Caldisphaera lagunensis DSM 15908: one gene and its partner. The protein of the gene in region 1 binds, or shares a complex with, the protein of each later gene. Links are inferred from orthologs where the notes say so. Each region holds a gene or a part of one and is shown on either strand. Other genes may lie near its edges.

Region 1 (10,148 bases):
GAAAGTTTTATTGCACCATCTACATATTTTAAATTTTTTGAAAGTTTTATTGCACCTTTTTTATAGCAATCAATGCAAACTCTTCTTACATTATCCAATTGAATAGAATCCTCTATGCATACTAGTCTTCCACAATATGGACAATATGTAACTGAAAGCCTAGAGTTACATATTTGGCATAAAGAAGCTGCACATATTTTACAAACTCCTCTTTCTTCATCAAAATCATCATAGCAGACGTTTCTTTTACAAATTTTGCATTTATATATTGCTTCATTGATACCACAGATGTCACATATAGATCTTGATTGGTTCATTATTTTTACAATCCTCAAATACTTAATTTTTAGAAAGAAACAATTAAATTTTTATGCTGGAACAAATAAACCCACAATTTAAGGGAAAATCATAATCAGCTGGATTAGGACTCCTCATAGGTTGTATAAACCTCGGAAGTCCGGGTTCTTCACATCATCTTACTTTATGTTGCTTTTCTGAAACCTACTTTTTGTATTACATCACAATCATTATAGATTTTTGAAATTAAAATCTTTTCGCATTTTGTTTTAATGAATAATAAATCATAAATGTTTTATTTTTAATTTTTATGAATTAATTTAATTATTTAATGATAAAAAGATTTTTAATATTTTGCTTAAATCATAAGTATCAACATTTAGATTTTCAAATTAATTAAATCAGATTTCTTAATCAATTTAGCTAATAATAAAATCATTTAGCATAATGGAGATAACATCAATAAAATCATAAATACAAAATATATGCATGATTGTTATCGATTAAATCAATTAAAAAGTCTTACTAAAAGAATATATCAAATCTGACTTGGTTCAATCCTACAAAAGAGTAGACTTTTGCTTGAAGCAAATAAATTAATTATTTTAAATTTATTTTAAATAATATAAGTAAATATCTAATGATAGTTAAAGTAGGATTTAATAAGGGTTAAGGCCCGAAAACAACCTATTATCCTTATACAAGTCGCCTTTAATATAAACGTTTGGTGCATAGAGTTGTCAAGTGTTGATGAAATAAAAAATATAGATAATTTAATACTTCCGTTGGGTCAATTATCAGATAGTGAAGCTGAGAATCTAATAAGTGAAATAGTTAATCTGCTCAGCATAGCAGGAAATCAAAATGCTGATATTAAAGTTCAGTTCTCAACATATGCTGGGATGATATATGATGAACTTATAACAAAGATAAACTTAAGATTATATGCCCAAAAAGCGCTTAAAGTAATAGGTTATCCACTCGCAGATTCAGTAGAACTAATAGATTGTCTTGGGGAAAGTGCGATTAAAGAGTTATTGTTAAGCGCTGCAAAGATATTAAGTAACGAAAATGCAGAATTTGATCAAGAAGTATTAGATATATATTCAGATTGTTTAGGTTGGGATAAAAAACCATCAGAACTGGACAAAGAAACTATATCAATTGCAATATTTGTCTCATTCACTGGGGCATTAAATAAATGGCTTAATTCTTTAGGTACAGCTTAAAACAATTTTCAAATAGATTTTAGTTTTACCTAAATTTTAATTTAAATTAAATATTTGAATAATTTAAAAAGTTTATATATAAGATTATAACTATAAAAACTCTAGGATAAACCTTGGTTAACGCCATAGCATCCTGGGTTGAATTTGGATATTGGGGAGAAAGAGTTCTTTCCATGGTAGGTATAGGAATTCATTGGGGTATATTACAATATGTTTTAGGGTTGCCTTTTGCCGCTTTTATATTACAATTGATTTATCTAAAAAATAAAGATAAAGATTATTTAAGAATAGCAAAAACCTTGGTCAAGGGTATGGCAATAGTTTTTGCTGTAGGAGCTGCAACTGGTACATTAGTTGAATTTGGACTGATTGTTGTTTGGCCAAATGTTTTGACAGCAGTTGGAAAATGGCTATATTTCCCTATGTACGCAGAAGTTTTTGCCTTCATAATGGAAGCAATGATAACTTATTTACTGTATTATGGATGGGATAAGTTCTCAGATGTTACTAGAACAATACTGACATTTTTTGCATTTATTGGCCCTTGGTATTCTGGTGCAATGATTCTTTCAGCAAACGCTTATATGAATGTGCCTACAGGCCTATTGCCTGATTATAATGCTACAACTGGCCAATGGCTTTATTCATTAGGATATCCAAAAATTTTATTAGATGTTCCTTCTGCGTATGTTTCTTTATTAAATGTTTCTAAATTAGAATCATTAGGCATGACTATACAAGGCACAACCAGTAATGGAGTATTGGTATATATGCCTGTCTCGATTGTAAATAGGCTTGTATACGAATCTTTTAATAGTTATATTGTTAATCAAAGCATATTAAAGGCTGTTTTAAATAATAATGTATTAACAAACCAGGCTGTTTTGCAGACTCCTGTTTTAAACATAGTAAATAATATAATGGATTCAACAGTAAATTATTATGGTATATATACCTATTTATTTGATACTCCAGACTTTATCCCAGCTTTGCTGCATAGCATAGGAGCAGGATTAGTGGTTACAGGTTTTACAATGATTGCAGGTTTTGGAACAAGATATTTGAAAGTTAAGGATGAAAAATACAAGAAATACCTAGAAAAAGCATTGAAGTTTTCAATAGTATTTTCATTGATTGTAATAATATATGAAGGCTTAATAGCTGGAGATATGATGGGAAAAACTGTTGCAAAATATAACCCAGAAAAATTTGCAGCTATAGAAGGAACAATGCCAGGCTTTACATCTATAGCAAGCCTATTCCATTTAGATAAAATAGAAGCATTTTTAGCCTATGGTTCCTTCTCAGCTAAATTGCCTAATTATTCACAAATACCTCAATTGTGGGGTCAATTAGGAAGCTTTGGTGTTGGCATAACAAGCTATCTACCCCCGCTAATTGTTGATTATACTTATTATGCTATGGTATTTGTTGGAGTATTGCTTGGTATATATGCACTAATATTAACAGGTTATTTGATATTCAGAGGTGTTAGTAAAATACACAAATTCTGGCTTTATTTAGCAATACCGGGTGCTATTTTGGCTCAATTTGCAAGCCTAATGGGATGGGGTACAAGGGAAATAGGAAGATTACCATGGATAGTATATGGAGTAATGACATTAAATGTTGGGAGTACATTAAATCAACCTACTATTTGGGAAGATGTTGTTGTTAGTTTATTCTATATAGCAATTGTTATAGGATTAGTCTATGCGGTTTATAGATTTCTATGGGTTCCAAGTAAAAAAGAGATTTTAGAAGAGGTGAAGTAGAAATGGTTATGGTATCGGTTTTTTGGCTAGCTTTTAACTTTGGAATCCACATAGTATTAGTCAACATAATAATAGGACTGGCCATATTAGTTCCACTATTTAAATATCTTGGGATAAAAAGGAATGATACAGATTTGATAACTTTATCTAGAAAAATGATGAAATGGTACGCAGTAACATATGGTATAGCTGGCGTATTTGGAACAGCCTTTACGGTATTTTTGTTTTCATTTTATCCATTTTTTACAGATGTAATAGGTAATTTATTATTAGTCCCATTCGGCATATCAATAGTCTTCATAGCTCTTAACTTCTTTAGCCTAATAGCTTATTGGTATGGATGGGATCATTGGAGCTCAACTACTCATAATATAATTGGAATTCTCATGGGAGCTTCAGCTGTTATGATACCATTTGGTTTTAGACAAGTTTTTGCGTTTTTAAATGAACCCGTTGGATTAACTTTTTCTGCCTCAAATCAACCATACTTAAATGTTGTTAAGGCATATACAAATCCAACATTTTGGCCAATATATCTAAAAAGTTTAGATGGTGCAATAACCGCTGGAATGCTAGCTACTATGGGAGGATTCGGACTTTTATATTTAATTAATAATGAAAATAAAAAATATTTCGAAAAATCAGTAAATATGCTGTTATTACCTTCCCTTATAGGTTTATTGCTAATGATTCCCTTAGGTTTTTGGTATTTAATGTCACTTAGTAATATTCCATATAAATTTAACAATATTATGGGAGGTTTTGGTTGGGTTATTGGAAATTTAGGAATATCGTATAATTATAGTTGGCTCTTTGCTCTTAGCATGATACTAACTGCTATTCAGGTATTAGCTGTAATATATATATTTTATAAGGGCATTAAAGGGTCTTTGATATCAAGATCAACAGCATATTCTTCAGTTATAGCTGCAGCATCTGCTATTGGTACAATAGAAAGCATGGAAATGCTAAATGCCTTTAGTCAGTTCCCAAGATTTATAGCCTCCTTAGGAAATCAACAAATAGCTGCATTGCCATATCCTTGGAATGAAACTCTTTCAACAGCATTAAATTTAACTGACTATAATCCATTAGCAGCCGCCCCGTTTGCAACTTTCTTCACATCAATTATGATGGCCATAATGATAGTCATATTAGCAGTGTTTATATATGTTATATTCTTTAAAAAATAATTTTAATTTTTTTAATTAAATTTTTCTCATTTAATGTCAATGAAGTAATGTAATTTTAGTCATATGTATTTAAAAAGAGGTTATTATAGTTTTATATTTGGTGGTTGGAATGCCAAAAGAAATGATATGCAGCTTTTGCGGTGGCATAGTAGAGCCAGGTACAGGCAAAATGTATATTGGGCCAAGAGGAGAAATAATGTGGTTTTGTAGTAGTAAATGTTACAAAAATTCAATAAAGCTGGGTAGAAAATCTAGGAAACTAAAATGGGTAACAAAGCTTTCTAAGAAATTGATTTAATAAATATGTTTTGGGAAAGGTTTTCTAAAATATAATAATTTGCTGTGTAGTGACTAGGTAAATGCAAATTAAATAGATTAAAAATCTAGGTTGCTAGAAATGTAATATAAGCATATTTAAATTCTCAGATAAACTTTAAGTTTTGGTGAGAGATACTTGGCAATGGCTGCACCTCCATCTGCATATGATAGGGCAATAACTATATTTTCACCAGATGGTGAATTGTATCAGGTAAGATACGCATTTGAGGCTGTCAAGAAAGGTTGGACAAGTTTAGGAATAATAACAGATCAAGGAGTAATTTTAGCTGCCGAAAAAAGAAGAATGTTACCTCTTTTAGATCTAGAAGGAATTGAGAAAATATATAAAGTAGATGATCATATTGGAGTAACATTTGCTGGCATGGGAAGTGATGGCAGAGTTTTAATTGATTATGCAAGACAAGTTTCTATAAGGCATAGATTAACTTATGGGGAAGCACCAACAGTTGAATATATAACAAAATCTGTTGCAGATATAAAACAGGCTTATACTCAACATGGCGGTTTTAGACCATTTGGAGTTGCATTAATATTTGGCGGTGTTAATAATGATAACATACCAAGGCTCTATAGAACAGAACCTGGGGGACAATACTTTAGCTATTACGCTGTTGCAATAGGGTTAGGAGGAGACGTTGCAAATAATTACATGGAAAAACAATATAATAAGAACATGAGCTTAAGCGATGCAATAGAACTAGCAGTTAAAGCATTATTCAAGAGCAGGGTATCTACTAGTGATGAAAACAAAAATGATTTAATAAACAATTTCGGTCAATATGTTGAAATAGCATATATTGATGTGAAACAAAAAATGTTTTCTAGGGTTAGTGAAAAGGAAATAAACGATATAGTCGCTGATAATAAAGGAGAATTGTTAAGCTAAACTTAAAGAGATAAAATTTTCTATACCAATTCTTAAATATAATTAAGTGTGCGGTGGTTAGTTTGACAAAAAAACAAGAATTTATTATAGCATGGATTGAACTAAAAGGACAAAAATTTGAGATACCAGTAAAGCCTGATCTTGCTTTTAAATTTAGAGAAGGTGAAAAAGTTAGCATATCAGAAGTTTTGTGGGCTGATACCATATTTAAAGATGTAAAAAAAGGACTAAAGGCAAGTCCAGATTCTTTGAGGAAGGCATTTGGCACAGAAGATATAGAAAAGATTGCTGAGAAGATATTAAAAGAGGGGCAAATACAACTTACAGAAGAAGAAAGGAAAAAGATGATAGAGGCCAAGCGAAAGCAAATTATAAATTATATAGTTAAGAATACAATCGACCCTAAATCTGGAAAACCAATTCCTGAACAAAGAATTGAAAATGCATTAGACCAGGTAAGGTTCAACATAGATCCATTTAAAGGTGCAGAAGCTCAAGCATTAGAAGCCGTAAAAAAATTATCAATATTAATGCCAATTAAAGTAGCAAAGGCTTTACTTGAAATAACTATTCCATCAGAATATGCCTCTAGGGCATATAAAGAAATTCAAAGGATTGGTGAAGTTAAGAAAGCCAATTGGGGATCTGATGGTAGCTTAAAAGTAGAGCTTGAAATACCTGCGGGAGCACAGATAGAGGTGATAGATAAGGTTCAGTCCCTTGCAAAAGGGCAAGCAAACATATCAGTAAAGGTGGTGTAAAATATGAGTGCGATAAGAAAAGTATTGGTTCCAGGAGAAAAAATTGAAGGAACAATTAATATCTCAGACTATTATATTTATGATTATAAAAATGAGAAGAGAGTTGCAATCATAGGAGTTGTCGATTATAAACAAGAAGGGATATCTTATTCTCCATTGAATGGTATCTATATACCAAAAGAAGGGGATATAGTAATAGGTTTAGTAACATCACATGGTGTTGCTAATTGGTTTGTTGACATAAATTCACCATATCAAGCAATACTTAGCGTGCAAGACTTCTTTGGTACAAAGCAGAGTAGTCAGTTTCCAGAAGATCCATTTAAGTACCTTCAAGTTGGTGAATACATAAAGGCTAAGATAGCAGCATTTGATAGGATTAGAAACCCTCTATTAACAGTTCAAGATAAAGGACTAGGTAAGATTGCTGAAGGGATTGTTGTTTCAGTACATCCAACAAGAGTGCCTAGAATAATTGGTAAAAAAGGATCAATGATAGAGATGTTAAAAAATGAAACGGGATGTGAATTTTTTGTTGCAGTCAATGGTATGATAAATATTAAATGCCAAAATGAACAGTTGGAAAGTATAGCATCAAATGCAATTAAAATAATAGAAACACAAGCACATATATCTGGGTTAACAGAGAGAGTTAAGAAGTTCATAGAAGAGGAGAGAAAAATTAGGGGAGTGTGATAATATTGGCTAGACCTCAAAGATTTATTGATGATGATGGAAAAAGATTAGATGGAAGAAAACCTGATGAAGTAAGACCAATAAAGATGCAAGTAGGAGTTTTAACTAATGCGGATGGCTCAGCACTAGTAGAATATGGTTTAACAAGGGTGCTAGCAGCAGTATACGGCCCAAAAGAATCTCAAAAATCAATGCTATTGCCAGATAGAGCAACTTTAAGAGTTAGGTACCATATGGCTCCATTTTCTACAGAAGAAAGGAAGAATCCTGCGCCAACAAGAAGAGAATTAGAACTTTCTAAAGTTTTAAGAGAATCATTAGAGCCTGTTGTTATAACTGAATATTTTCCTAGAACTTCAATAGATGTATTTATAGAAGTTTTACAATCTGATGGAGGAACTAGAACCGTTGGGGCAACTGCTGCCTCTCTTGCATTAGCAGATGCAGGTATACCAATGAGAGCATTGGTAGCAGGTGTAGCAATTGGAAAAGTTGATAATGTATTGATAGTTGATTTAAATGAGGTGGAAGATATGTATGGTGATGCGGATATGCCCGTTGTAGCTGCTCCAGATATTGGTCAAATAACCTTATACCAATTAAATGGAGTTCTAACTAAAGAAGAATTCCATAACGCAATTGATATGGCTATGAAGGTTATCACAAAAATAGTTGATATGGAAAAGGAAACTCTAAGGAGTTCATACATGGAGGTTGGTGAAGAATGAGCACTACACCATATAGGACTCAGATAATTCCCAAAATAAAAAGAGATGTTTATTTGAACTTATATAGGAAAGGTCAAAGAGCTGATGAAAGGGATTTCTATTCACCAAGAAAAATTAGCATACAAACAAATGTGCTGGAAAAAGCAAATGGATCTGCTCTTGTTAAGCTAGGCAATACCCAAGTTTTGGCAGGAATAAAAATAGAACCAGGAGAACCATTTGCTGATATGCCAGATGAAGGTGTATTGCAAGTTCATGCAGAACTTGTACCATTAGCTTCTCCACAATTTGAGCCAGGTCCTCCTGATGAAAATGCAATAGAATTGGCAAGAGTTATTGATAGAAGTCTTAGAGATCCTAAAGCAGTTGATTTAAAATCACTTGTAATAAGACCAGGGGATAAGGTTTGGATGCTATGGCTTGACCTATATATATTAGACTATGATGGTAATTTATTTGATGCGAGCATGCTTGCATCAATGGCTGCGTTATCTACAGCAAGAATGCCTGAGTTTGAGGAAATGGAAACCGGAGAAATTAAGCTAACCAATAAAATCTCAGATATACCAATTAAGTTAAATAAAAGGATAGTAACTGTTACAACAGCAAAAATTGAAAATTATATAATAGTTGATCCTAATCTTGATGAAGAAATAATATCAGATACAAGGTCTGTTATTTCATTCGACGAAAATGGAAATATAGTCGGAGTTCAAAAAACCGGTATGGGCTCAGTTTCTCAAGAAGAATTAGATAATATAGTAAACATATCAAGTCAGGCGGCGCAAGTATATTTTAAATTGCTAAATAATGCATTAGTAAGTGAAAAGAAGGAGGAAGGTGGTAAATAATGGTATATAGCCATACAAAAATAGTCGGTCCAGCAGGTAGATATGGTCCTAGATATGGATCTACTCTAAGGAAAAGAACAAAGGCAGTAATGGAAAAAATGTATCAAGATCATCAATGCCCATTTTGCGGAAGCATAGGCACAGTTAAGAGGGAAAGTGTTGGAATTTGGATATGTAAGAAATGCGGTCATAAGTGGGCAGGCGCTTCATATACTCCAAGATCAGAGTTATCAATATATCTGCCTAGATATTTTAAATCAGATTAATTTTGTGATGTATTTTGCCTAGTGTTCCTTTAAGATTTGAAAAGATATATAATAAAAATAAGTCTTCGATTTTATTAACGAGCAGTAGAGATCCAAGTACAAGAACTAGGACATTTATAAATGAGCTATCCAGCGTTTTACCTAAAAGCATTAAGATTGGGAGAGGTAAACTATCATTAGAAGAACTAAATCAGATCATTTTAAGGTATAATATTCCAAAATTGATTGTAATTAATGAATATAAAGGTAATCCGGGTAAAATTCAGTTATTTAAACCAAATGAAAATAGTAAAAGACCTGATTTGATTTTATATGCAATAATTTATGGGGTTTCTTTGAGAAAAGAACTAGGATTTAATAAAAAAATAAGCGTAAGAGATGCTGCAATAAAGTTAATTGATGAAAAACAAGATAATGTAAAATATGATTATATAAATAAACTATCAACCATGCTAGATCTAAATGTAAATGATAGATTAATTGATGAAAATAATATTGCTTATTTTTTAGTAAAATTTGATTTTCCTTATATTGATATCAAAGTTTTTAATAGAAATGTGAATATAGGCCCTAATTTTAAATTAAAGTTTGGTGATGATATAAATGATGGAAGTAAATTTTAAAATATGTTCAAACGATAAAATTGATCCTTTATATAAATCATTATTAGCTGAAGTCAATCAATCATCACCAAAAAAAGGTAAGGTAAGAGTTGAATTAAATGATAACTGTATAAATTTATTTATTAGCAGCAACACATTATCAGGATTAAGAGCAATATCAAATTCATATCTTAATCTAATTTATGCAATAATTAATTCATTATCTGTTTAAATATAAATTCATATTATAAAAATTTAGTTAGTCCTATGCTAAATGTATACATAACTCCAAAAAGTAAAGCTTGCATTGCTGTGTTTACATCTAATTTTGTTAGGTTATCATTAATTGCATTTCTTATAATGACGTAATTATATAATATTGTTATATTTGATAATAGTGTAGTAATTGGCAATACTTTAAAAACAAATATGCCCATCATAACAAATAAATATGGCATAAACAACTCAAAGAAAAATAACATCTTAGCTTTATATTTTCCTAAAATTATTGCAATAGTTTTTGCG
Region 2 (10,121 bases), 840 kb from region 1 along the record:
TTCAACCTGTTGAGTTTGATGAAGGGGAGGAAAAAGGATCATCAATTGATAACGTAACATTTGGAGATGTTGTATTTGTAAGAAGGGATGAAGATTAATTGGAATTAAATAAAACTAAAAATGCTTTTTTAATTTTATCAAGCAAATTTTATAATCATTTTGAAGAAGCTCTTATTCTTGCTAATACAGCAGGCTATGAAATAGTTGGCACAAAAAGGTTTAGAGGGGGTAAAAGGATAACAGATGGATTAATAGAAATCGTTAAAAACAATAAAAAAGAATTGGATTTTGATACAGTAATTTATTATGGGGATATAGAACCTTCTTCAGTTTTTAAGCTTGAAAAAGAAACAAAAATAAGAGTATTAGATAGAGTTCAATTAATTTTAGAAATTTTTGCCTTGCATGCTGGTAGTAAAGAGGCACTATTGCAAATAGAAATGGCACGAATTAGGCATGATTTACCTATAATTAGGGAATATATAAGGAGAACCAAATTAGGAGAACTCCCAGGCTTTTTAGGCCCAGGTAGATATGGAATTGATACATATAAAAAACAGCTTACATCGAGACTTTCTAAAATTAAGAGAGATCTTGAAGACTTGAGAATAACTGAGCAAGAAAGGTTAAAGAGAAGAAAAGAGCTTGGCATGATAAACATTCCAATAGTTGGCTATGCATCAGCAGGAAAAACTTCTCTATTTAATATAATAACAGGAGAGTCAAAACCTGTTGGGCCTGAATATTTTACAACACTATTTCCAAAGCATAAAACCATCAATTATAATGGTTTGAAGTTGGCCTTTGTAGATACTGTTGGATTTATAAGAGATGTCCCACCAGAGGTTATTGAGGCATTTTATTCAACGTTGGAAGAAGTAACTATATCAGATATAATTGTTTTTGTTATAGATATAACAGAAAATGAAAATGATATAAAAGAAAAAATACTTGCTGGAACTGATATTTTAAAGAAATTAAATGCATTAAATAAACCAATAATTTTTGCATTAAATAAAATAGATGAAATCGATAAAATAAAAATCTATGATAAAATAGAATTTGTTAAGAAAACTTTTCCAAACGATAAAATGGTATTAATTTCTGCTAAGAAAAACATCGGTATTGATGCATTATTAAATGAAATAATTAATATAACCAAAAATCTTAATATATATTAACATTTTAATAAATTAGGAAACAAAATGAAAGGTTTAGAAGATTTATCAAAAATCTATGAAAAAGTTTATGTTCTAAGGCTTGGCCATAGACCTGAAAGAGATAAAAGAATAACAACTCATGTAGCATTAGTTTCTAGGGCATTTGGGGCTAACGGGTTTGTTTTAGAAGGTATATGTGATGATAAAGTAAGAGATTCATTATTAAAAGCTTCAAAAAGCTGGGGTGGAAAAATAGATTATATATGTAATGTTGATGGAAAGGAATATGTAAAAAAGTGGAGAGAAGAAGGAGGAGAGGTTATTAATTTAACAATGTATGGAATAAATGTTGAAGATGTTATTGACAAGATAATTATTTCTCCAAAGAAAAAACTAATAATAGTTGGTGCGGAAAAAGTTGAAAGATTTTATTATGACAATTCTGATTATAATGTAGCAATAGGTTGGCAACCTCATAGTGAAGTGGCTGCTTTAGCAATATTTTTAGATAGATTATTTAAAGGCAGAGAGTTATTTTATAATTATAGGGACGCACCCTATAAAATAATTCCATCTGAAAGAGGGAAAAAGGTTGAAAGAAAATAATAATAAGGAAGATAGCAATAGTGAAAGTCAAGTGAATTATATAAATCAATTAAGGGAGTTTGTTAGGTTGCTTGCCTTAAAAGCAGAAACCGATGATAAAATGTCTTCTGAAATTCTTGATATTTTACTTAAAACAGATCCAGAAAGAGGGATCAGTGATGAAGAAATTGAAGGTATAACAGGATATAGACAAAGTGATGTAAGAAAAGTCTTAAGGTTGCTATATGATGCAAGACTAGCAACATATAGAAGGGGTAAACATCCAGAAACTGGAGCAACGAGATATTATTGGTATATAGATATGAGAAGTGTTGGTTTAGCCATAATAAGAAGGAAAAAGGCTGTTTTGGAAAAACTAAAATCAAGGCTTATATATGAAAATAATAACGAATTCTATAAATGTCCTAAAGACAACACAAGATATACATTTGATGATGCCTTTGAATATGATTTTATTTGTCCAAAATGTGGAAGTATGCTTGAATTAGATACAAATGAGCAATATATTGATATATTAAAAAGGAGGATTTCATTATTAGAGGAGGAAATAAAACAGGATGAAAACAAAGTTTTCGGTTCTTGATATTTTTTCAGGAGGAGGGGGCTTTTCAAGAGGATTTAAGGAGGCCGGATTTAATATATTAGTTTCAATCGAAAATGATCCCCCAGTTGCAAAAACATATAAAGCAAATTTTCCTGAAACGATGCTTATAGCTGATGATGCAAAAGAAATTGATTATAATGTATTTAAATCATTTGGATATCAAAGAAATGATTTTGACGTAATAATTGCCTCCCCTCCTTGTGAACCATTTACTCCAACTAATAAAAAAAGAAAAGAAGTTCCTATAGACAGGCTTTACTGTGATCCTATAGGCCAGCTATATTTACATGCTATTAGACTAATAAATGAGATGAGACCAAGATTTTTTGTAATAGAAAACGTAGCTGGTATATTGCATGATGATATTAAGGCATCAATAACTAAAGAACTTAAAAAAGCAGGCTATAATGAGGTTTATTTTAATGTATTATATGCAGAATATCATGGAGTGCCTAGTATAAGAACTCGTGTTTTTGTTTCTAATCTTTACCTTAATTTAAAAAAGCAGAAAATAATAAGCGTTGAGGAGGCATTAAAAGATCTCCCAAATCCAGGTACATATTATCCTCCAAATCATGAAGAACCACAACCTCTAACAAAAAAGTTGAGAAAAAGGGTTTCAAGCGCTAAATGGGGTAGGGCAATGATAGAATTTGAGGGGGCTGAGAACAAAAGGTTTAGGAATTTCATAAGATTGAATCCATATAGGCCAGCACCTACAATTATGGGATCCTCAAGATTTATTCACCCATTTGAAGATAGGCTCTTAACTGTTAGAGAGCAAGCAAGATTAATGGGATTTCCAGACTATCATGTTTTTCTTGGAGGTAGGGATTCGCAATATAACATGGTTGGGGAAGCAGTACCCCCTCCATTAGCTAAAGAAATAGCAAATTATATTATTAATTATTTAAAAGAATGACATTGTTAACCGGGGGGTTAACAATGAAAGTTTTTATTTTCTTTAACTAATAAAAATAATGACAATGATGAGTGGCGACGTTGCTGAAATTGATGAGAAGGACACTCTGAGTTTCTATATCAAAAAATTTAAGCTCTCTCAACACTTAGCCTACCGGGTTAAAAAGTAACAATTTCAATAAGATTATAGGTGATTATTAATTTGTCATTAAGCGATACAAATAAAAGATCAAACCAAGAAGATGAAGAAGAAGATATTTCCTACTTAAAAGAAAGAATAAGATATTTAACACAAATGAAAATATCATTAGAAAGGGATTTAGAATATTACCGGCAAGAGATGACCAAGCTATTAGAACCTCCTTATATTGAGGCAATGCTTTTAGAAGTCTTAAATGATGGGAGGGCTATTGTAAAAAGTTCAACAGGTCCAAACTTGGTTGTTAAGATAAGTAATAATATTGATAACACAAAATTAAGACCTGGAATATCAGTTGCTTTAAACAATAAAGGGTCAACTATTGTTGAGGTTTTACCAAATATTTATGATCCATTTGTTGAAGCAATGGAAATTGAAGATAATCCTGGATTTACATTTAAAGATGTTGGAGGGCTTCAAAATCAAATAAGGGAAATATATGAAGTTGTTGGCCTACCAATAGTTAAACCTGAATTATTTAAATCTCTTGGAATTGACCCCCCTAAAGGTGTTTTATTATATGGCCCTCCAGGAACAGGAAAGACTTTACTTGCTAGATCTTTAGCTGGTGAAGTTAAGGCAACATTTATTAGGGTTGTTGCAAGCCAATTTGTTAATAAATTTATTGGGGAAGGGGCGAGGATTGTTAGAGAAGTCTTTAAATTAGCTAGGGAAAAGAAACCTACAATAATTTTCATAGACGAATTAGATGCTATAGGATCAAGAAGGATTGAGATGGGCACAAGTGGGGATAGAGAAGTACAAAGAACAATGCTTCAGCTATTAGCAGAAATTGATGGTTTTGATCCATTAGATAGTGTTAAAATAATAGCGGCAACAAACAGAATTGACTTGTTAGACCCAGCCTTATTAAGGCCAGGTAGGTTTGATAGAATTATTGAGGTCCCATTACCTGATAAAGGTGCTAGATTAGAAATACTTAAGATACACACAAAGAATATGAAACTAAAAGATGTTAATCTAGATTATATTGCTCAAATTACTGAAGGACTTTCTGGAGCTGAATTAAAGGCAATTACTACAGAAGCGGGATTTTTTGCTATAAGAGAGAAGGCCGATTATGTTTATCAAGATCATTTCATAAAGGCCGTTGAGAAGGTTAAGAAAAGGTTGGAGGAAAAGAAGCAAATATTAGGAATTCATATCTAATTTTCTTTATTATATCTACTACTACAAATTCTAAAAATTGCTTTTAATCCTTCTTTATTACTCTTTCCTAATTATATTTTATTATTAAGGACAATAATACAAATACCATTATACAAACAGTAATATTAATAATGGCCTCTAGAAATGTGTGAAAACTATTTTTGAAACTATAATATCGCAGAAGAAGTAGTATTAGTAATATTAGCAATTTTTCAACATATCTTTAAGGTTCCTAGTTAAACCAACTCTAATTCCAAGCCTTGGGTCTGTATAAATATACAAAATACCTTTGCTTTGTAAATTTCTTAACCTCTTTAATAACCAACCATAGTCTGCATTTAACTTTTCCATCATTTGATCTAAATAAACATAGGTAACTCCATACTTGGCATAATGGGTTAGCAAAAATGAAGTAATTTCCATTTCTTCTTCATCTATGCTATCTTTTAGCTGTTGTAAAACACAAGCAACCTGAGAAACCCTGTTTTGTCTTTTATTGTCTGCTGAATTAGTTCTATTCGCAATAAACGACAAAGAACCCTTAGTTTTACCTCTCTCCCCCATGTTGTCTTTGTCTTTTATTGTCTGCTTAACTAATTCGCCAGCCACCTTTTGTGCCAAAGCAACAAACTCGTTAAATTTTTCATTAGAAGCATTAGAAATTAGTTCTCTAGCAAAGTCCTCTCCTTTAGGGGTTAAATACCATAATCCCATATCATACTCAACAAAACCTCTCTCTTTCCAATATGATAAATAACTTGAGATGTATTTTGTTTCCTTGTTTAAATATTGGGAAATCTCGCTAGATCTCATAGGCCTTGATGCTAGTAAAATAAGAATTGCATCAACTAGCTTACTTCTTGGCCCTCCAATTTCATTATTTTTAATTCTATTTATTAGTTTGTCTATGTCATTAGGATCACTCATTTTTACCCCCTTTTTTGTATTTTATTGTAAGAATTTTACAGAATCCTTCTTAGTATTACTATCCTTATAATAATTATTTAAATAAACAACATTGGCTCATTATGTTTATGTAAAAAGAATATAAGCTTTGCATACAATATCTTGGGGTAATAATGTTAACCCCCCGGTTAACAATGTAAGAATACTTCTTAGAGCAATTAATGAGCTCATTTTGTAAATAATCCGGCAAACCTGGAAAACCTAAATTTTTGTTATCTATAAAACCTACAACTGCTATTTTGCAACTACTTGATATTATTTGATCCCTTATTTTATATATAGATGTTAAATCCTTTGGAGGATTCATTTCTAATACCAAAATTAAACAATCTTCTAATCCCTCTATATTTAATTTAGATTCAAAAATATTTAATTTAGATTCAAAAAATTTTAAAACCATTTCCCCATTTTTTGTTAATTTATTATGTTTTCCTATTTGTATTATTAAATTATTTTCTTTAAGCCTTTTTAACATTGTTTTTACAGAAGCTTCACCAAGATTGAGATACTTTGAAAGGAAAGGCCTACCAGCATCTTTATTTTTTAAGAACTTTAGAGTTTCAATAACATGATACGCATTGAATCCAGGGACTCCTCCTTTTTTAGGTGTTATTATGTTTATTATTAGATTTATTACTTCGCAATCCTCCTGTTGGCAATACATGCCAAGCTCCTTCATCTACTTCAACCCCTTGATCTATCATAAACACTGCAATATCATTTGGAGTTATCTCACTATTATTTAGTACTGCTCTCCTTAAATTTTCCCACGAACTCTTTATTTTTATTCCAAAGTCTTCATAAAGCCACTCTACTGCTTCATCTATATCTATCTTGTTTTTCATTTGACTTAGTAAAGCTTCCTTTACAGCTTTTTCATAGATTTTTTGTTTTATTCCAGCCATTATATATCCCCTTATTTTTTAAAAAATAAAAGTTAAAAAGCAATATCGTATTAAAAATTAATTGAAATTTTTAAAATGTTCATAATAAAAATTTTGATATTATAAAATAGAAAAACAATATTATTTATAGGTTTTGCCTGAAACTAATAAAAGCCTGGTGATAAATGTGTCTGATGGTAAAAGTGTTGAGGAAGTTGAAGAAGAAAAAGTAATATCGGATAACCTCTCAGTTATATATGAGGACACGGATTTAGTTGTTTATACAGCCCCGAATGAAGAAGAATTAAAGGATATTTTGTTGGATTTGTTAAGGAAAAACGGAAAGATGAGTATTAAGGATTTCCATAGATATTTATCGGGATTAGCAAGTGAAGATAAGATTAGATATGCATTAAATGAACTACTAAAGGATGAAGCAGTAATTATTGACCGCCAAGGCTACTTCTATTCGATGGAATTGTTAAATAATGGGGAGTATTCTCCTGAAGAAGTAGAAGAATTAATGGATAATCAACCTGATGGAGAAGATATTTAAATTCCTTTGATTTTCTTAACATAAAAGGTTTAACTTTATAGGGGTTAAGGGGGCGAAAGTCCCCTCCCGTGAGGGAGGAGATGAATAGTCCCCTTATAGAAAGAATTTTATAGTTTAGCTAAAACAGATATAACTATGTAGTACAGATTGGACAGAGGTGCGCATTCAGTTTACGTACTTTATTATCACTATGTCCAAGCTGTTGACAAGGATCACTTCCGCATGCTGTTCAAGGCCAAGCCAACCCTTAATATACCTAGATATATAAACATGATAAAGACAATAACATCAAGGGGATACAGAGGAAGTTTCCACAAGTTAAGGAGAAGTTATGGAAAGGACGCATCTGATCTCCGTCGTTTTTTGGCAACTAGCGGTCAAGTTACATTGGAGGTACTGAAGAACTATGTAGAGAGCCAAGGAAAAGAGTGATGTGATACAACTATCCTTCAAGTATAGGATTTATCCGTCAAAGGAAGTAGTGGAAAAACTCCTCAAGGTAATGTAAATTGAAGCAAAAGTTTACAACATGCTGTTAGATGCCATCACGAAAGCAAGAAGAGAGGGGAAGAAGATAACTCCAAAAGATACGCAAGCAATGATTAAGGAATTGAAAGTTGAAGGAAAGGATCTAGTGTACTCAAAGGCTCTCCAAATGATAAACAATACTCTGTGGTATAACATTGGAGCACTTCATGAACTCAAGAAGAAAGGAAAGAGGGTGGGGAGGCTAAGGTACAGGAAGATCCTCAAGTTTACAAACTACAACCAATCTGGTTTCAAGGTTGAGGGAGATAAGCTGATTCTTTCAAAGATAGGTTCCATGAAGGTCCTCTTTCACAGACCTTTAGAAGGGAGAGTGAAGGGAGTGCTTATAGTAAAAAATTCCACAGGCTGGTATGCTATATTTCAAACTGAAGTTGAAAAGAAACCATTACCAAGTAACGGTAAAAGAATTGGTATTGATCTTGGTATAGAGAAACTAGTTACAACATCAGATGGTATTGTTATAGAAAATCCAAAGGTGTTTGACAAGGTTGAGAAGAAAATACGTCTTGTGCAGCGTGTCTTATCTAGGAAAAAGAAAGGTTCTAAAAATTATGAGAAGGTTAGGATTAAACTAGCAAAACTCTATGAGTATGCAAAGAATGTTATGAATGATTATGTGCACAAAATAACTACATGGTTAGTAGAACAATATGACGAGATTTATATTGAAGACCTGGAGACCAAGCAAATGGTAGAGAGATCAAAAAACAATACCTTTAGGAAGCATATCTTACATTCTATCTCCCTCTTCCTCCACCACCTCTTCTACAAGGCTGATAGAGCTGGTAGGAAGGTGGTGAAGGTAAATCCAAAGAATACGTCAAAGACATGTGCTCGATGTGGTTATGTAAAAAAACGATCTAACACTTGAGGATCGAGTATTTGTCCTAAATGTGGTTGGAAAAGCAATCGTGATTATAATGCGTCTCTAAACATTCTCCGTGCGGGGTCGGGACTGCCCTTAGTGCCTGTGGACAGGAAACCTCTACTATACATTCCCTTCTCAGAGGGTGTTATAGCAAGTTTCCTAGAAGAAGCAGGAAATTCCCATCGAGAGGTGGTGATGCCCCGCCCTCGCGGACGGGGTAGCTCACCTCTCTATAAGGCTATTTTTATAATATAGATAAAGGGGAGGGCCTTGTCACTTGATGAACTAGCTGCTATTGAAATGGAACTAATAAAATACATAGAAGGCCTGGACAAATCAGAAAAGAAAATATTAGATAATACTAAAAATCCAAATAGCAATAGTTTAATAATGATTAGGCAGTGGAAGGTTATTTTACAAGGTTTTGTGGGAGAGATCCAAAAAATAATATATGATAATAAAAATGGACATAATTTGGTTAAAGAAGTAGAAGCATGTATTTTATCTGATAAGGCAAAAACAATAATGAGAAACTCTAGCTTAAATGATCCAATTTATATAAATGTGAGGCCCTTAATTTCAGCTATATCAGCTATATCATCAATTATATGTGAAAAAAAGGCGATGACTGTTTCTCATGCTGATGGTAAATCTACTTAATAATTCTTTACAAATCTCTTTTCAAAAGGAAAGTATACCTAATGCCATGAAAAATGAAGATAAAGCTAGTATTAAGTAGTGTACTTGTTACAGATTTAAACTTAATATAAAACATTTTTAACTTTGGTTTCACATTTTAATTGTATTCATGATCAAAAATAAAGCGTGAATAGAACTCAAAAATAGAGGGGGTAAATATGTCAAACTTAGAAGAGAAGCTATTGATAAATAAGAAACAGCTTGCCCAGGTATTGAAAGAACTAAAAGAGTGGAGCGCCCCAGCTACTGTTTTGCTTAGCCTATACGTTCCTCCCGGTAGACCTATTGGGGATGTATTGCAACTATTAAGAGATGAGCTATCTATAAGCGATAACATTAAGCTTAAGCGAACAAGACAAGCTGTTAAAAGGGCTGTATCTGCAGCCATGGATAGGGTATCTATGCTACAAAAGATACCACAAAATGGATTGGTGGCTTTTTGTGGAGAAAATATGGATACAGGGGAATTTATATGTGATATGTTTAGTCCCCCTGAAAAAGTACCAGTATTTTATTATAGAACTGATAAGAAATTTGTTTTAGAAATTTTAGAAGAAATGATACAAAGTGAAGATGTTGTTGGAATAGTAATAGTTGAAAGGGATCAAGCAACTATTGGAATACTTAAGGGTAGTAGGCTTGAGGTTTTGGATGAAGTAGAAGATTATATACCTGGAAAACATATGATGGGTGGGCAAAGTCAGCGAAGAATTGATAGAATTATAGAGCAAATGGTTGATGAATTTTTAAAGAGGTTAGGTGAAAGGGTAAACAATTATTTCTTGCCATATTTAGAAATGGGAAAGCTTAAAGCAATTATAATTGCAGGCCCTGGCTATGCAAAAGAAGACTTTGTAAAATCAGGTTATTTGGATTATAGATTACAACAATTAGTTAACAAGGAGTTAATAGATGTTGCGTATCAAGGTGAACAAGGTT

What was found.
Region 2: the proteins of psmA (region 1) and CALAG_RS06255 are in contact, whole or in part, in a cryo-EM structure (PDB 6HE5), measured with the Archaeoglobus fulgidus proteins. The link is inferred for Caldisphaera lagunensis DSM 15908 from one-to-one orthologs. Residues at the interface, in WP_010877997.1 of Archaeoglobus fulgidus: Ala30, Arg33, Gly34, Ala35, Asp51, Arg53, Val54, Lys66, Ser79, Gly80, Leu81, Val82, Met166; in WP_010879468.1 of Archaeoglobus fulgidus: Asp391, Leu392, Lys393, Gly394, Met396, Phe397, Val398.

Annotation. Positions count from the first base shown.
Region 1 is NC_019791.1:433,900-444,047, reverse strand. Bases 3,987-6,836 are described here. They hold psmA (archaeal proteasome endopeptidase complex subunit alpha), read left to right. Parts: upstream 3,987-4,954; coding sequence 4,955-5,719; downstream 5,720-6,836. Other genes in these bases: rrp4 (exosome complex RNA-binding protein Rrp4), read left to right, coding at 6,484-6,836; CALAG_RS02125 (ribosome assembly factor SBDS), read left to right, coding at 5,782-6,480; CALAG_RS02135 (50S ribosomal protein L24e), read left to right, coding at 4,604-4,792; CALAG_RS02140 (cytochrome ubiquinol oxidase subunit I), read left to right, coding at 3,987-4,494. Also shown: CALAG_RS02155 (hypothetical protein), read right to left, coding at 1-335; CALAG_RS02150 (hypothetical protein), read left to right, coding at 1,035-1,526; CALAG_RS02145 (cytochrome ubiquinol oxidase subunit I), read left to right, coding at 1,640-3,301; more of CALAG_RS02140, read left to right, coding at 3,304-3,986; more of rrp4, read left to right, coding at 6,837-7,176; exosome complex exonuclease Rrp41, read left to right, coding at 7,173-7,904; exosome complex protein Rrp42, read left to right, coding at 7,901-8,755; CALAG_RS02105 (50S ribosomal protein L37ae), read left to right, coding at 8,755-9,021; CALAG_RS02100 (Brix domain-containing protein), read left to right, coding at 9,036-9,644; CALAG_RS02095 (KEOPS complex subunit Pcc1), read left to right, coding at 9,628-9,855; CALAG_RS02090 (prenyltransferase), read right to left, coding at 9,869-10,148. UniProt on the Methanocaldococcus jannaschii protein: Component of the proteasome core, a large protease complex with broad specificity involved in protein degradation. The M.jannaschii proteasome is able to cleave oligopeptides after Glu, Asp, Tyr, Phe, Trp, slightly after Arg, but not after Ala.
Region 2 is NC_019791.1:1,271,433-1,281,553, reverse strand. What follows is about bases 2,754-5,576. They hold CALAG_RS06255 (proteasome-activating nucleotidase), read left to right. Parts: upstream 2,754-3,493; coding sequence 3,494-4,660; downstream 4,661-5,576. Other genes in these bases: CALAG_RS06250 (hypothetical protein), read right to left, coding at 4,862-5,576; CALAG_RS06260 (DNA cytosine methyltransferase), read left to right, coding at 2,754-3,292. Outside these bases: CALAG_RS06280 (multiprotein bridging factor aMBF1), read left to right, coding at 1-98; GTPase HflX, read left to right, coding at 99-1,181; CALAG_RS06270 (hypothetical protein), read left to right, coding at 1,206-1,766; CALAG_RS06265 (transcription initiation factor IIE subunit alpha), read left to right, coding at 1,753-2,349; more of CALAG_RS06260, read left to right, coding at 2,324-2,753; more of CALAG_RS06250, read right to left, coding at 5,577-5,587; CALAG_RS06245 (helix-turn-helix domain-containing protein), read right to left, coding at 5,661-6,305; CALAG_RS06240 (hypothetical protein), read right to left, coding at 6,229-6,531; CALAG_RS06235 (hypothetical protein), read left to right, coding at 6,698-7,066; CALAG_RS08110 (transposase), read left to right, coding at 7,289-7,498; CALAG_RS06225 (hypothetical protein), read left to right, coding at 8,754-9,143; prf1 (peptide chain release factor aRF-1), read left to right, coding at 9,341-10,121. UniProt on the Methanocaldococcus jannaschii protein: ATPase which is responsible for recognizing, binding, unfolding and translocation of substrate proteins into the archaeal 20S proteasome core particle.